Regions from separate parts of the Pseudomonas sp. Z003-0.4C(8344-21) genome, predicted to be linked through region 2. Evidence: riboswitches for the same ligand, from Rfam matches in the RefSeq annotation. Region 2 holds a riboswitch; each other region holds the start of a gene.

Region 1 (5,523 bases), 720 kb from region 2:
CACGTCGCCCGGTGAATCACCGCAATCGGACAATCCGCACCGTAATGCGGCAACAACTCCACAAGAATCTTCTCCAGATGATTGACCCCCAGGTGAATCGCCATGGTTGCACCATGCCGGGCCAGATTGCCCAGTTCTTCGCCCGCCGGCATCGCAGTCTTGTCGGCATAGCGAGTCAGAATCACGCTTTGCGACACATCCGGCAGGGTGAGTTCGGCTCCGAGCAGCGCCGCACAGGCGGCGGTGGCCGTCACGCCCGGAATGATCTCGAACGGGATACCAAGCTCACGCAGATAACGAATCTGCTCACCGATCGCGCCGTACAGGCTCGGATCACCGGAATGTACCCGTGCGACGTCATGGCCTTCGGCATGCGCGGTCTTGATCAGCTCGATGATCTGCTCAAGGTGCAGCTCTGCACTGTTGACCACGGTTTGCGCCTGGTGCCCCTCGAGCACTGCGGCGGGTACCAGTGAACCGGCATAGATGATCACCGGACAGTGTCGGATCAACCGTTGGCCTTTGACAGTGATCAATTCCGGGTCGCCGGGGCCGGCGCCGATGAAATAAACGGTCATCGTTGGATCCTTGGAGAAGAGGCGCGACAACGCTTCAGATGAAGATTGTTCATGATGGATGGCGGCGATTATCAGGATTTACGCGGCGCCGGCCAACGCCAGAGTGGCTTGAGCGTATTTTTGTCGGCTGATCAGCAGCTTTGCCGGCGCCTGCAGGAGTTGTTCGGCAAGCGCCAGCGCTGCGCTTTCCGCCACGCCGTAGCAGCCGGTGCGTTCGTAAGCGATTTGCGACTGGTGGCTGAGCATTGACTGGTAACCGGCCAATTCCTCGCTGCTGAAGTACAGCAGGGGCAAGGCCAGTTGTACGGCCAGTTCCTGCAGGCCCGGTTCGTCGCGCTTCAAATCGATGCTGGCCAAGGCCTTGATTGACTTGAGCTCGATGCGGTGCGCCTGCAAGGCCTGGTCGAGCAACGCGCGCAGCGTGCTGGTCGGACAGCCGCGTTGGCAGCCGAGGCCGACCACCAGCGTGGACGCCGCGCGGTCATCGCTCATGCGTGGTAGTGACCGTCGCTGTTGCGGCGGAACAACCAGGCGCTGATCAGGCCCAGGGCCAGCCAGAACGCCACGTTGGTCAACTGCGAAGCGATCTTGAACTGGCTTTCCAGCGCCTCGGGCGCGAGCATCGAATGCACCAGCGGCTGCGGCGCGCCGATCACATGCGGCACCGCGAGAATCGCTACGCCGAGCAGCTTCATCAGCCAGTGCCGGCTGAAGGCGATCAGCGACAGGCCGACGGCGGTCGAGGCCGCAGTGCCGATCCACCACATCTGCCGCGACGCCAGATCAGCCGCAGCGGTGCCCGGCAATTCCGGCGGCAGGCCCAGCGTTGGCGCCAGCACGAACGTCGCGTAACCGGCCAGCCCCCAGAGCAGGCCTTGCGCGGTTGAGCGCGGCGCACGCAGGGTGTACAGACCGGCAAGCATCAGAGCGAAACCGACCGCCACCACCAGATTGCCACCGGTGGTCGAAACCACGCGCTGCCAGCCGTTTTCCGGCTCCCAGGCTTCGCCGTCATGGCTGTGCGCTGCGGTGCCGGCCGCGTGTTCGTGGACTTGGGCGACCGGTTCGGATTTTTCAAAGGTTTCGGCCTGAAGAATCAGCGGTGAGACCCAGAAGCTTTGCAGCAGTGTGAGGAGCAGGGCGGCCAGCAGGCCGCTGAAACCTGCGGTTTGCGCAATTCGCTTGATCATTCGACAGGTCTCAGTGGCACGGAAACGCGGCGCTGTGGCGGGTATCGTGGGCGGCGTTGTGCACCGCTTCGATATGCGAAAAACCGGCGAAATACACCAGGCCCGCGCCGAGAATCGAGGCGAAGGCGGCGGCAATCAGGCGTTGGCTCAGGGTGGTGGTGCTGGCGATTTTATCCGTGTTGCTGCCGGTGCTGCTGATGATCGACATGGCGCTTCCCTATAGTGTAAGGGGCAGTCGAACGCATGCGGACCCTGCGTGACGGACACGCGGAGGTACGAACAGCGCCCGCCCACCGCGGGTTTGTTATGTCCAGTGACGCCGATAGCGCACTGTGTATTGCGGGCCGGTCTCCGGGCTCGCGAGGGGTTGGCGCCTGGCCGACCTGCAAGCGTCACCTTCCCATGCCGGGTTGGCACAGTGGTTTTGACGCTTCGCTCGCTTACCGTTGCGGGGGCAGCACCGGACTGACATGGCTCTGAGTAAAGCACATGATTCACCGGTTTCCCGTTTCACCCTGTGAAGGGCACCCGTAACAAGGCGTACAGGAGAGCATGCGGGTGGGTTTGAGTCAATTTCGGGCAGTAGTGAATATCCACGAAACCAAAGCATTGACCCATCATCAACCCATGCGTAGCCTTGCGCCTTCGAGGTTCTTCGGCATCTGTCGAAGCTAAGAAGGGAACGCGGTCAAAGCCGCGGCTGCCCCCGCAACTGTGAACGGTGAAGTTCGCTGCCACGCCACTGCCAGCTCGGTCCACGAGCCCGCGGGAAGGCGCAGCGAATGCCAGGCCCGGCGCCTGAACACTGTCAGCCAGGAGACCTGCCTCGTCACAGATTCTCACTTTCAACCGGGCGGGGTGATCCGGTGGCGAACACTTCCGGCGCGCCTGCGCGTGGCCGGTTCTCGTCCCGTATGCCCGCCGCTTTGCCAAAGGGCATACCGATGAAAACACTGGCCAAACTCCCCGTCACCATCGTCACCGGTTTCCTCGGTTCGGGCAAAACCACCTTGCTGCGGCACATGCTCGACAATGCTCAGGGCCGGCGCATTGCGGTGATCGTCAACGAGTTTGGCGAGCTGGGCATCGACGGTGAAATCCTCAAGCAATGCACCATCGGCTGCACCGAAGAAGAAGCCAGCGGCCGCGTTTACGAACTGGCCAACGGCTGCCTGTGCTGCACCGTGCAGGAAGAATTCTTCCCGGTGATGCGCGAACTGGTCGCGCGTCGCGGCGATCTCGATCACATCCTCATCGAAACCTCGGGCCTGGCCTTGCCCAAGCCGTTGGTGCAAGCCTTCCAGTGGCCGGAAATCCGCAGCGCCTGCACCGTTGATGCGGTGATCACTGTGGTCGACAGCCCGGCCGTGGCCGCCGGCACCTTTGCCGCGTTCCCGGATCAGGTCGATGCCCAGCGCAAGCTTGACCCGAACCTCGATCACGAGTCTCCGCTGCACGAACTGTTCGCCGACCAACTGGCCAGCGCCGATCTGGTGATCCTCAATAAAGCCGACCAGACCAGTCCGGAAGATCTGGCGCGTGTGCGCGCTGAAGTCGCCGAAGAGTTGCCACCTGCGGTAAAAATCATTGAAGCGAGCAACGGCCGTCTGCCGCTGGACGTGCTGATCGGCCTCGGCGCCGGTTCCGAAGAACACATCGACAGCCGTCACAGTCACCACGACCATCACCACGACGGTGATGACGATCACGATGACCACGATCACGACGCCTTCGACTCGATCTCTATCGAACTGCCGCAAGCCGACGAAAGCCTGCTGCTCGACGCGCTGACGCAACTGGTGGTGCAACACGGCATCCTGCGCGTGAAAGGCTTCGCCGCGATTCCGAACAAGCCGATGCGCTTGCTGATTCAAGGCGTAGGTACGCGCTTCGACAAGCATTTTGACCGTCAGTGGGGCGCCGACGAAGCGCGCGTAACGCGTCTGGTGTTGATCGGCCAGGAATTGGATGCAGCGCAGCTCGAAGCGCAACTGCGCGCCGCGCTCAGCGTTTAAGCCATGCACCTGCTCAGGACCCAGCCCGGCGGTTTCGTCTCGGATGACAACATTGCCGACCTTGGCCAGACGCCCGCCGAGTTGGTGATCCTGTGCAGCGGCGATTCCAGCCTTGCGCTGCTCGCCGAAGCGGCGCAGCAGTTGCCGCAAGACTACCCGAGCCTGCGTCTGGCCAACCCGATGCAGGTGCAGAATCACGCGTCGGTCGATCTTTACGTCGATGAAGTGTTGCGCCACGCCAAGCTGATTCTGATTTCGCTGCACGGCGGGATTGCCTACTGGCGGTATGGCGTCGAGCGCCTGGTGGAATTGTCCGAGCGCGGCGTGCAGGTGATTCTGGTGCCGGGCGACGATCGCCCCGACCCGGAACTCAGCGACTTGAGCACCGTCAGCGCGGTGGACCGTGACCGTCTCTGGCAGTTCTTGCGTCAGGGTGGACTGGGCAACGCGCTGGATTTTTTCCGCTGCCTGGGCAATCGCTGGTTCGCCCGCGATTACCCGTGGGGCGAGCCGCAAACCTTGCCGCGTACAGCGATTTACCACCCGACCAAAACTACTGCTGCCCTGAGTGACTGGCAAGCTGAATGGCTGCCCGCACAACCGGTCGCGGCGCTGCTGTTTTACCGCTCGCACCTGCAAGCAGCCAACACTGGGTTCATCGATGTGTTTTGCCAGCGCATGCAAGCTGCGGGGCTCAATCCTTTGCCCATCGCCGTGGCCAGCCTGAAAGAACCCGGCTGCCTGACGGTGGTCGAGGATTGGCTGGACGAAGTCGAGGCCGGGGTGATCCTCAATACCACCGGTTTTGCCCAGTCCAGTCCCGAAGCGCCGCACCTGCGACCGTTTCGTCGCAATATTCCGGTGATCCAGGCGATCTGCGCCCAGGACAACGAGCCCGGCTGGCGCGACAGCGAGCAAGGCCTGGGCCCGCGCGATCTGGCCATGCACATCGCCTTGCCGGAACTTGACGGGCGCATCATCAGTCGGCCGATCAGCTTCAAGGATCTGGCCTGGCGCAGCGAGCGCAGCCAATCGGATGTGGTGTGCTATCGCGCGCAACCCGATCGCATGGATTTTGTTGCTGAACTGGCGCGGCGCTGGACTGATCTGGCGCGGGTACCGAACAGCGAAAAGCGCATCGCGCTGATTCTCGCCAACTACCCGACCCGCGACGGGCGCATCGGCAACGGTGTCGGCCTCGACACGCCAGCGGCAGCGCTGAATATCCTGCGTGCGTTGCAGGCTGAGGGCTATCCGGTTTCGGCCGATTTGCCAGGCAGCGGCAGCGAGTTGATCCAGCAATTGCTCGGCGGCGTCAGCAACGATCTCGAGACGATTGACCTGCGCCCATGCCAGCAAAGCCTGGCGATGGACACTTATATGGCGATGTTCGATGCATTGCCTGAATCCAACCGCGCCGCCGTGATCGCGCGTTGGGGCGCGCCGCACAACGACCCGATGTGCCGCGACGGACGCATGATGATCGCCGGGCTGCGTTTCGGTCTGACCTTCGTCGGCATTCAGCCGGCGCGTGGTTATCAGGTCGACCCGAGTGCGGTTTATCACGACCCGGACCTGGTCCCGCCGCACGCTTATCTGGCGTTCTATTTCTGGCTGCGCAACACCTATGGCGCGCACGGGGTGATCCATGTCGGCAAGCACGGCAACCTCGAATGGCTGCCAGGCAAAGGCGTCGGCCTGTCGGAGAATTGTTGGCCGGACGCGCTGCTCGGGCCGCTG
Region 2 (5,523 bases):
GAAAAATGCCTTCGGCACCGGCAAGGGCGCAGACACCATCACCAGTGGTCTGGAGGTGACCTGGACCACCACGCCCACCCGCTGGAGCAACAACTACCTGGAAAACCTGTTCGGCTTCGAGTGGGAACTGACCAAGAGCCCGGCCGGGGCGCATCAGTGGCAACCGAAAAACGGCGCCGGCGCCGGCACGGTTCCGCATGCCCACGACCCGAGCAAAAAGCTGTCGCCTACCATGCTCACCTCTGACCTGGCATTGCGCTTCGACCCGGCGTACGAGCAGATCTCGCGACGCTTCCTGGCCAATCCCGAGCAATTGGCCGACGCCTTCGCCCGCGCCTGGTACAAACTGATCCACCGCGACATGGGGCCGCTGTCACGCTACCTCGGTCCGGAATTGCCCAACGAAGAATTGCTCTGGCAAGACCCGTTGCCTGACGTCAGCCATGCGTTGATTGACGACAGCGACGCCGCCGCGCTGAAAAGCAAAATCCTCGCCTCAGGCCTGTCGGTTGCGCAACTGGTCTCGACGGCGTGGGCGGCGGCCTCGACCTTCCGCGGCTCGGACAAACGTGGCGGTGCCAACGGCGGGCGTTTGCGTCTGGCACCACAGAAGTTCTGGCAAGCCAACCAGCCAGAGCAACTGGCCCATGTGCTGCAAACCCTGGAGGGCATTCAGGGCGAATTCAATGGCGCAAGCACCGGCAAGAAAATCTCGCTGGCGGACCTGATCGTGCTGGCCGGCAATGCCGGGGTCGAGCAAGCCGCACAGAACGCTGGTCATTCAGTGAGCGTGCCGTTCTCGCCCGGGCGCGTGGATGCCTCGCAGGAGCAGACCGATGTCGAATCGTTCGGCTTTCTTGAACCGATTGCCGACGGTTTCCGCAACTACAGCAAAGGCAAATACACCGTCGCGGCTGAAACCCTGCTGATCGACAAGGCGCAACTGCTGACCCTCACCGCCCCGGAAATGACCGTGCTGCTCGGCGGCCTGCGGGTGTTGAATACCAACGTCGGGCAGACCCGGCATGGTGTCTTCACCGATAAACCCGAAGCGCTGAGCAATGACTTTTTCACGAACCTGTTGGACATGGGCGTGGAGTGGCAACCGACGACGCGCGATGCTGATGAATTCGAGGGACGGGACCGCAAGACCGGCGCGCCGAAATGGACCGCAACCCGGGTGGATCTGGTGTTCGGTTCCAATGCGCAGTTGCGCGCGCTGGCCGAGGTGTATGCCAGTGCGGATGCACAACAGCAGTTCGTCAATGACTTCGTCAAGGCCTGGACGAAGGTCATGAACCTGGATCGGTTCGATCTGAAGTAACGGCCAAAAGAAAACGCCGCTTGTTCAAGCGGCGTTTTTTATGCGTTGGATTTCACGAATCCTGACCGCCAAACGCAGTATCAACTGATAGCCGCATACCCCTCGATCTGATCCGGCCACGCCGTCAGCACTTCAAATCCGGTCTCCGTCACCGCCACCATGTGCTCCCACTGCGCCGACAGCGAGCCATCCTTGGTCAGCACCGTCCAGCCATCGGGCATGTTCTTCACGTGGCGTTTGCCGGCGTTGAGCATCGGTTCGACGGTAAAAATCATTCCCGCCTTGAGCTTCATCCCTTGATTGGGAAAGCCGTAATGCAGAATCTGCGGCTCATCGTGGTAGATCTTGCCGATGCCATGGCCGCAATACTCGCGCACCACGCTGAAGCCTTCCTTTTCGGCGAGGCTCTGAATCGCGTAACCGATATCGCCCAGCGTGGCGCCCGGTTTGACCGCGCGAATACCTGCGCACATGGCGTCATAGGTGGTCTTGATCAGATGTTGCGCTTCAGGCGTGGCCTCACCGACCACGTACATGCGGCTGGTGTCGCCGAACCAGCCGTCCTTGATCACGGCGATGTCGAGGTTGAGGATATCGCCATCCTTCAGCGGAGTAGCAGAAGGAATGCCGTGGCAGACCACGTCGTTGACCGAGGCGCAGACGGTTTTCGGGAAGCCGTGATAACCGACGTTGGCCGGAACGGCTTTCTGTACGTTGACGATGTAGTCGTTGCACAGCCGATCCAGTTCATCGGTGGTCACCCCGGCCTTGACGTGGGGTACCAGCATGGCCAGCACTTGGGCGGCCAGTCTGCCGGCCGCGCGGGATTTTTCGATCTCGGCCGGGGTGTTGAGCTTGATCTGGTTTCTCATGCGAGGGCGACTTCCTGTGTCAGTTGGTGCAGGTCGAGCCCGCCATTCTGTTCGGCGCGGATCAGCAAACGGCAGATCGCGCTGTGGTCGAGATTGGGGTGCAACTCGGCGAGCATGCCGATGCGCATCCAGTGCTCGGCCTGCGCGTTGATCGAGCGGCTGAGTGCGTTGCTGGAGATGCGCAGGTTTTCGTGCATGTCTTCGGAAATTTTTACGATGCCCATGGAGGTAATCCGATACGGAATGTATATGGATCGTATATTAGCGTTTGGGGTTCGCGTATTGCAAATCAGGGTTGTGACGTTTGTTTTTTTCAGGATCTGCAGGCGGGTGGCTAGAAGCATGCGGTCGGCTTTGGACTTGTGGTGGCCCCGCCCCTCACCCCAGCCCTCTCCCCTTGGAGAGGGAGCCGATTTCGGTTGGTTTTGAAATTTGCATTCGACTCGGTATTTCATGTCCACATAGCCCTCGCATCCACCGCAGTCAGTCCCCTCTCCCTACGGGCGGTCCGACGTTTCGGGAGGGCTAGGGTGAGGGGCTTTTCAAAAGATTCATCTCCCCCTCATCCCCCCAAATCGTCTACCATGCCGCCGCCGGTTTCCGCATGGGATTAATAGGGAATCCGAGGTGCTTGTTCAGCATCGATCGGAACTGCCCCCGCAACTGTAGGTGCCGAGCCTGCTCCTCGACTGCCACTGGGTAACCCCCGGGAAGGCCGGAGCCAGGCGATGACGCATCAGTCAGGAGACCTGCCGGCACAATGACTACTAACCGGCGGGGTGTCCGGGAAGGACATCGTGCCGTGCGCGTTTTTCGCGTGATGACCGGCCTTGCGTTATTTCCTGATGGCGCTTGATGGTGTGTTTCCAAACCGTACCCGCCCTCCCCGTACGGTTCCATTGGAGACTGCCCCATGCTGCTGCCCCGTATTGCCACCCTGTTCACCAGTCTGGGCCTCTGTGCCTTGGCGCAAGCGGCGCCCACGGTTTATCCGCTGACGATCGAGAACTGCGGCAGCAGCCTGACGTTTCAGCACGCCCCGGCACGCACGATCACCATCGGCCAGGCCGGCACGGAAATGCTCTATGCCCTGGGGCTGAGCGACAAGGTCGTTGGCACTTCGCTGTGGTTCAACGACGTGCTGCCCCAATACAAGGCGCAGAACGAAAAGATAGAGCGCCTCGCTGATAACGAACCGAGTTTCGAAGCGGTGATCGGCAAGCGCCCGGAGCTGGTCGCGGTGGAGCTGGAATGGATGGTCGGCCCGCAAGGTGCGGTCGGCACCCGCGAGCAGTTTCATGAATTGAAGATTCCTACCTACCTGCTGCCCTCCGATTGCGAAGCCAAGGACAACCTCGTCGGCTCCGATGGCACGCGGCTGGCGCCGTTTCGCATCGACAGCATTTACAAAGGCGTGAGCCAACTGGCGCAGGTTTTCGATGTGCAGGCGCGTGGCGAACGGCTCAACGAACAACTCAAGGCCAGCCTCGCGCAATCGATCGCCACGGCGAAAACCCAGCAGCGCAAGGATGTCAGCGCTGTGGTCTGGTTTTCCAGCGCCGAGATGGACATCGAGCCGTTTGTGGCCGGGCACAAAGGCGTTCCGGATTTCATGCTGAGCACCCTGGGCGTGCGCAATGTGGTCGAGTCGGATGAAGAATGGCCGACCGTGGGTTGGGAAACCATTGCCAAAGCCAACCCGACTTTTCTGGTCATCGCGCGCATGGATCGTCGGCGTTTCCCGGCTGACGACTATCAGAAGAAACTCGCCTTCCTGCGCAGCGACCCGGTGACGCGCAACATGGACGCGGTGAAACACAACCGCATCATCATCCTCGACGCCATGGCCATGCAGGCCAGCCTGCGCACCTTCGACGGCCTGGCGCAACTGGCCGCCGCCATCAACGCCTACGACCTGGCGCCATGAGCAGACGCCTGATCCGTTCGCTGCTGGTACTGCTGACGCTATCGGTTGCGCTTATCGGCGGAGTGGCGATCGGTGAGACTTCGATCGAGCCGGGCGTGGTGCTGCAAGTGCTGGCCAACAAGCTGTGGGGCGCCGGTTATGTGCTCGACCCGATCGATGAAGGCATCGTCTGGAATTACCGCCTGACCCGCGCACTGGTCGCCGCTGCCTGCGGCGCCGGGCTGGCAACGTGCGGGGTGATCTTGCAGTCGCTGTTGCGCAATCCGTTGGCCGATCCTTATCTGCTGGGCATCTCCGCCGGGGCCTCGACTGGCGCGGTAATGGTCGCCTTGCTTGGCGTGGGTGCCGGGCTGGTGTCGCTGTCAGCCGGCGCGTTTGCCGGTGCGGTGACGGCATTCGTGCTGGTGATTCTGCTGGCACGGGTCAGCGGCTCGACCAACGGTACCGGGCAGATCATTCTGGCCGGGATTGCCGGTTCGCAATTGTTCAATGCGCTGACCGCATTCTTGATTACTCGCTCGGCGAGTTCCGAGCAGGCCCGCGGGATCATGTTCTGGCTGCTCGGCAACCTCGGCGGGGTGCGCTGGCCGTCGGTGTGGCTGGCGGTGCCGGTGGCCCTGCTCGGGCTGGTCGTGTGCCTGTGGCATCGGCGCGCGCTGGATGCGTTTACCTTTGGCGCGGATTCGGCGGCGTCGCTCGGCATACCGGTGCGCCGCGTGCAGATTCTGCTGATCGGTTGCGCGGCGCTGGTCACGGCCGCGATGGTCTCGATTGTCGGTTCGATCGGTTTTGTCGGCCTGGTGATCCCCCATGCGGCGCGGTTGTTGCTCGGCACCGGGCATGCTCGACTGCTGCCGGCGAGTGCCTTGGGCGGCGCGGTGTTTCTGATTGCCGCCGATGTGTTGTCGCGCACCCTGATCAAGGGGCAGGTGATTCCGGTCGGGGTGATCACCGCGCTGGTCGGCGCGCCGGTGTTTGCGCTGATTCTGGTGGGCCGGAGGTCGGCGCGATGAACGCGGTATTGAGTTGCTCAGACTTGAGTTTCAAGGTGCGCGGCGCCGAGTTGCTGAAGGCTGTCAGCCTGCAGGTGCAACGCGGCGAAACCCTGGGCATTGTCGGGCCGAATGGTGCGGGTAAATCGACCTTGTTGAAGCTGTTGGCCGGCCTGCGCGAGCCGAGCGCTGGCGAGGTACTGCTCGACGGTCAGCGCCTGGGCAAAATGGCGCGCCGCAGCGTTGCGCAGACGCTTGCGGTGGTCGAGCAACAGGCTGACACCGATGACGGCATTCGCGTGTTCGATGCGGTGGCGCTGGGGCGTACGCCTTGGTTGTCGGCGTTGCAACCGTGGTCGACTGCGGACGCTGCCATCGTTGAGCAGGCGCTGGTGGATGTCGATGCGG
Region 3 (5,523 bases), 1.7 Mb from region 2:
TGACCGCCGTCCACAGCGCGCCACTGCTGGGCTCCCACGCCAGGCCATTGGGATTACGGATGCCAGAGGCGAAGATCCGGTGATTACCGGTCGCCCGATCGACTTCCCAGATCGCCGCGCGACCCTCTTCCTGATCCAGGCCGTTTTCGCCGACGTTGCTGTTCGAACCGACGGTGACGTAGAGCTTGCTGCCGTCCTTGCTGGCAATGACGTTCTTGGTCCAGTGATGGTTCAGCGTGCCGCCCGGCAGATCGACGACCTTGATCGGCTGGGTCTTGATTTCGGTGGCGCCGGGCTCGTAGTTAAAGCGCAGCAGGCGATCGGTATCGGCCACGTACAGATCGTTGCCGACCAGGGTCATGCCGAACGGCGAGTTGAGGTTTTGCAGAAATACCGTGCGGGTCTCGGCCACACCGTCCTTGTCGGCATCGCGCAGCAAGGTGATGCGATTCGGGCTCGGTACGCCGGCGCCGGCCTTGCCCATGACCTTTTTCATCACCCAGCCACGAATGCCTTTACTGTCATCCGGTTTCGGTGGCGCATTGGTTTCGGCCACCAGCACGTCACCGTTGGGCAGCACGTACAGCCAGCGCGGATGATCGAGGCCTTCGGCGAACGCGGCGACCTGAGTACCGGCTGCCGCCGTCGGTTTTGCCCCCTCGGGCCAGCCGATCGCGGGGGCGATGTTCACCGTCGGGATCAGGGTCTTGTTCGGTTCCGGCAGTTTTGGCGACGGGCCAGTGCCGTCGGAGACTTGCAGGCTGGAGGTTTCGCCGCAGGCGCTGAGCCCGCCGGCGAGGGCGATGACGAAAACGAGGTGGGGCTTGCGCATTGCTGATCTTCCCTATGAATGCATTCCTAACCATAGAGGAGGGCGCAAGCCCGATGGTTCAACTGCTCAACCGCGGGCTTCCTTGAACAGCACGGCGATGCCCGGGTGATAGTTGCCCGCGTCGCTGTGCAATTTGCGGTAGGCGTAGGGGAAATACCAGGCCACGGCGCAGGTGTGTTCCTTTTGCAGGTCGTCGACCATGTCCTGCAATTCTTCGGGGCTGGCGCTGTGCTGGGCCTTTTGCGGGGCGACGAACAGGCAGCCGAGCTTGAGATCGCTGGCGTAACTGATGCGTTTGGCGTCAGAGGTTATATCGGCCAGGGGTTGGGTCAGGTTGAGGTTGTTCGCCCTTGGCCAGCGTTGTGTGGCCTGAATGAAGGCGCGGTCTTCGCTGCCGGCGATAAACAGATCGGCGCGGGCATTGCGCTCGCCGTCTTCGTTCTGTTTACGGGTGACGGTGTCGTTCAAGGTCACCAGTTCGGCCATCCAGGCGGCGGCCGAGAGCAGGCCGAGGTTGGCTTTCTCATCATGCCAGTACGGCGTATCGCCGTCGCCGCGCACGGTGTTGTAGCGGTCGATACAGTCAAACCAGCGTTCAAGCACCGGGCGCAGGAATTCCAGGCGCGGGTTGCTGATGATCATGCCTTGCATCGTCATCGTCCTTATTGTTGTGGTGTACTTTTTCGATAAAAGCATGGCTCTTTGATATCACTTGTCACAGTCTGGCACAAGATTGCCAGCAGATAATTGATTGATGGCAGTTTCTCGCCCGTTGGCCGCCTCTTTAATTGACGCTCCACCCCCAACCCTCTAACCTTCGCCGCTTGTTTCAGGTGCTCTGTGACCTGCGTCGACAGAGTGAAACAGGGAAGCCGGTGAGGGTGGTCTTCACGCGAAGCCACGACGATCCCGGCGCTGCCCCCGCAACGGTAAATGAGTGAACACTGCGTTCAATGCCACTGCTCAACAGCGGGAAGGCGCGCAGTCTGGCCAACGCCGCTCATGAGCCCGGAGACCGGCCTGATCCATCCAGCGGCATCACGGTGGGCGATGCCAGGCTTTTTGCCGTCTATTCTTGTGCCTGCCCGCCGTTTACCCGTCTCAACGGAGAGCTCCCCCATGACCGATTCCCCCGAGCGCGACGAACGCCATCTGGCGCGCATGCAGCGCAAAAAAGCCGTGATCGACGAACGCATCGCCAATTCGCCCGACGAGTGCGGCCTGGTGCTGGTGCTGACCGGCAACGGCAAAGGCAAAAGCAGCTCGGCCTTCGGCATGCTAGCCCGCGCCATGGGCCACGGCATGCAGTGCGGCGTGGTGCAGTTCATCAAGGGCCGCAACAGCACGGGCGAGGAGCTGTTCTTCCGCCGCTTCCCCGAGCAGGTGCGCTTCCATGTGATGGGCGAAGGTTTCACCTGGGAGACCCAGGACCGTCAGCGCGATATCGCCGCCGCCACGGCGGCGTGGGAAGTTTCTCGCGAACTGCTGCGCGATCCGTCGATAGGGCTGGTGGTGCTCGACGAATTGAACATCGCCCTCAAGCACGGTTATCTGGATCTCGATCAGGTGCTCAGCGATTTGCAGGCGCGGCCGCCGATGCAACATGTGGTGGTGACCGGGCGCGGCGCCAAGCCGGAAATGATCGAGATGGGCGATACGGTCACGGAAATGGGCATGCTCAAGCATGCGTTCCAGGCCGGGATCAAAGCGCAGAAAGGCGTCGAACTTTGAATCAGCCCCGTCACTGCCCGGCCGTCCTGATTGCCGCGCCGGCTTCCGGCCAGGGCAAGACCACGGTCACCGCCGCGCTCGCCCGTTTGCATCGCAATCAGGGGCGCAAGGTCCGCGTGTTCAAATGCGGCCCGGACTTTCTCGACCCGATGATCCTCGAGCGCGCCAGCGGTGCGCCGGTCTATCAACTGGACATGTGGATGGTCGGCGAGCAGGAAAGCCGTCGCCTGTTGTGGGAAGCCGCCGGCGACGCGGACCTGATTCTGATCGAAGGCGTGATGGGCCTGTTTGACGGCACGCCGTCGAGCGCCGACCTGGCGCGGCATTTTGGCGTGCCGGTGCTCGGAGTGATCGACGGCACCGCCATGGCGCAGACCTTCGGCGCACTGGCGCTGGGCCTGGCGAAATATCAGCCGGACCTGCCGTTCGCCGGGGTGCTGGCCAACCGCGTCGGCACTTTGCGTCATGCGCAATTGCTCGAAGGCAGCCTCACTGAAGGCCTGCGCTGGTACGGCGCGTTGTCGCGCGAGACCGGCATCGAGCTGCCGAGCCGCCATCTCGGCCTGGTGCAGGCCAGCGAACTGAATGATCTGGACCTGCGCCTCGACGCTGCCGCCGACGCACTGGCCAGCAGTTGCGAAGTCGCCTTGCCGCCCGTCGTCGAATTCGCAGCGCCGGACGTGACTGCTGCTGAGCCGTTGTTGCACGGCGTGCGGATCGCCGTGGCCCGTGATGAAGCATTCGCCTTCACCTATGGCGCAAGCCTCGATCTGTTGCGGGCGATGGGCGCCGAGTTGAGCTTCTTCTCGCCGATCCGCGACACGCAATTGCCCGAGGCGGACAGTCTGTACCTGCCGGGCGGTTACCCCGAGCTGCACCATGTTGCACTGGCACAGAACACTGCAATGATCGAGGCGATCCGCGCGCACCATGCGGCAGGCAAGCCGTTGCTGGCCGAGTGCGGTGGCATGCTGTATCTGCTCGATTCGCTGACCGATGTCGAAGGCACCCGCGCTGAACTGGTCGGGTTGTTGCAGGGCGAGGCGGTGATGCAAAAGCGTCTGGCGGCGTTGGCGTTGCAGGCGGTCGATCTGCCGGAAGGCTCGTTGCGCGGGCACACGTATCACCATTCGCTGACGACCACCGAACTGACGCCGATTGCCCGTGGGCTGAGCCCGAATGGTGGGCGAGGGGCCGAGGCGGTCTACCGTGAAGGGCGGATGACGGCTTCTTATGTGCACTTTTATTTTCCGTCGAATCCTGCGGCTGTCGCTGCGCTGTTTGCGCCCGGTCTTGAGACCGCCATCGCTGGCAAGCCAGCTCCCACAGGGGATTACGTTTCGTCAGGTATTGCACCGTCCACTGTGGGAGCTGGCTTGCCAGCGATGGGGCCATGACCGACAACGCATTCTCTGAAGCCGAGCGCCAGGCGGTTTACAAAGCCATCGCCGAACGCCGCGACATGCGTCACTTCAGCGGCGGCACTGTTGAACCGCAACTGTTGCGGCGTTTGCTCGAAGCCGCCCATCAAGCGCCAAGTGTCGGCCTGATGCAGCCCTGGCGTTTCATCCGCATCAGCGACCGCGCCCTGCGCGGGCAGATTCAGCATCTGGTGGAAGCAGAACGCGTGCGCACCGCCGAGGCCCTTGGCGAGCGCAGCGACGAGTTCATGAAACTCAAGGTCGAAGGCATCAACGACTGCGCCGAAGTACTGGTGGCGGCGCTGATGGACGATCGCGAAAAACACATTTTTGGCCGGCGCACGCTGCCGGAGATGGACATGGCTTCGCTGTCCTGCGCGATCCAGAATCTGTGGCTGGCGTCCCGTGCCGAAGGATTGGGCATGGGCTGGGTGTCGCTGTTCGAGCCGCAGGCGCTGGCCGATCTGCTGCACTTGCCGCCGGGTGCCAAGCCGCTGGCCGTGCTGTGTCTGGGCCCGGTCAAAGAGTTCTACCCGGCGCCGATGCTGGTCCTCGAAGGCTGGGCGCAGGCGCGACCGCTGAACGAATTGCTGTACGAAAATTACTGGGGAGTGAGTCAATGAGTGTGGCGTTGTTGAGTGTCGCCGCGGTGGCGCTGGATGCGCTGCTCGGTGAACCGAAACGCTGGCATCCGCTGGTGGCGTTCGGCAATTTTGCCGGGCGCATCGAGCAACGTTTCAACGCCGGTGGCCGCGGCTGGCGCAGCCATGGTGTGACCGCGTGGGTGATCGCGGTGCTGCCGCTGACGCTGCTCGCCACGGCGTTTTCCTGGGCGCCGTACGTGGGCTGGGTCGTTGAGATTCTTGCGCTGTACTGCGCCCTCGGCATGCGCAGCCTCGGCGAACATGTCGCGCCGGTGGCTGCGGCATTGCGCGCGGATGATCTGGCCGAAGCGCGTACTCGCGTCGGCTATCTGGTCAGCCGCCAGACCGACGAGCTCGACAGCAACGCCGTGGCCCGCGCCGCCACCGAATCGGTGCTGGAAAATGGCAGCGATGCGGTCTTTGCTGCGCTGTTCTGGTTTGTCGTCGCCGGTGCGCCGGGCGTGGTGCTCTATCGCTTGAGCAACACGCTGGACGCGATGTGGGGCTATCGCAACGAACGCTTCGAACGATTCGGCTGGGCGGCGGCGAAAATTGACGACGTGTTGAACTACATTCCTGCACGGCTGGTGGCGCTGACCTACGCGCTGCTCGGCAAAACCCGCCTCGCGCTCAAGTGCTGGCGCACCCAGGCGCCACAATGGGACAGCCCCAACGCCGGCCCGGTGATGGCGGCTGGCGCTGGCGCACTCGGCGTCGAGCTGGGTGGGCCGGCGATTTACCACGGTGAATTGCACGAGCGCCCGCAGCTTGGTGAAGGCGCCCCCGCCGATGCCGATTCCATCGAGCGCGGCTGGCAATTGGTCCAGCGCGGGGTATGGTTATGGCTGCTGATTCTTTGCGTGGGGGCTGAATTCTATGCTTGAGCACGGTGGCC

What was found. Region 2 has a riboswitch for cobalamin ahead of BLU24_RS13265 (ABC transporter substrate-binding protein). Riboswitches for the same ligand answer to the same signal wherever they lie in the genome.
Region 1: it holds a riboswitch for cobalamin, as region 2 does, so the genes downstream of both, cobW (cobalamin biosynthesis protein CobW) here and BLU24_RS13265 (ABC transporter substrate-binding protein) in region 2, are expected to answer to the same signal.
Region 3: it holds a riboswitch for cobalamin, as region 2 does, so the genes downstream of both, cobO (cob(I)yrinic acid a,c-diamide adenosyltransferase) here and BLU24_RS13265 (ABC transporter substrate-binding protein) in region 2, are expected to answer to the same signal.

Annotation. Positions count from the first base shown of each region.
Region 1 is NZ_LT629756.1:3,575,134-3,580,656, reverse strand. Features, by position in the region: gene cobM (precorrin-4 C(11)-methyltransferase) at 1-578, opposite strand, end outside; gene BLU24_RS16295 (cobalamin biosynthesis protein) at 657-1,070, opposite strand; gene BLU24_RS16290 (CbtA family protein) at 1,067-1,768, opposite strand; gene BLU24_RS16285 (CbtB domain-containing protein) at 1,779-1,976, opposite strand; cobalamin riboswitch at 2,094-2,315, opposite strand; cobalamin riboswitch at 2,400-2,611, shown strand; gene cobW (cobalamin biosynthesis protein CobW) at 2,713-3,783, shown strand; gene cobN (cobaltochelatase subunit CobN) at 3,787-5,523, shown strand, end outside.
Region 2 is NZ_LT629756.1:2,856,736-2,862,258, reverse strand. Features, by position in the region: gene katG (catalase/peroxidase HPI) at 1-1,324, shown strand, start outside; gene map (type I methionyl aminopeptidase) at 1,405-2,196, opposite strand; gene BLU24_RS13270 (ParD-like family protein) at 2,193-2,540, opposite strand; cobalamin riboswitch at 2,774-2,967, shown strand; gene BLU24_RS13265 (ABC transporter substrate-binding protein) at 3,110-4,123, shown strand; gene BLU24_RS13260 (FecCD family ABC transporter permease) at 4,120-5,136, shown strand; gene BLU24_RS13255 (ABC transporter ATP-binding protein) at 5,133-5,523, shown strand, end outside.
Region 3 is NZ_LT629756.1:4,551,326-4,556,848, reverse strand. Features, by position in the region: gene BLU24_RS20515 (PQQ-dependent sugar dehydrogenase) at 1-832, opposite strand, end outside; gene BLU24_RS20510 (hypothetical protein) at 899-1,483, opposite strand; cobalamin riboswitch at 1,647-1,870, shown strand; gene cobO (cob(I)yrinic acid a,c-diamide adenosyltransferase) at 1,952-2,563, shown strand; gene BLU24_RS20500 (cobyrinate a,c-diamide synthase) at 2,560-3,960, shown strand; gene bluB (5,6-dimethylbenzimidazole synthase) at 3,957-4,607, shown strand; gene cbiB (adenosylcobinamide-phosphate synthase CbiB) at 4,604-5,512, shown strand; gene cobD (threonine-phosphate decarboxylase CobD) at 5,505-5,523, shown strand, end outside.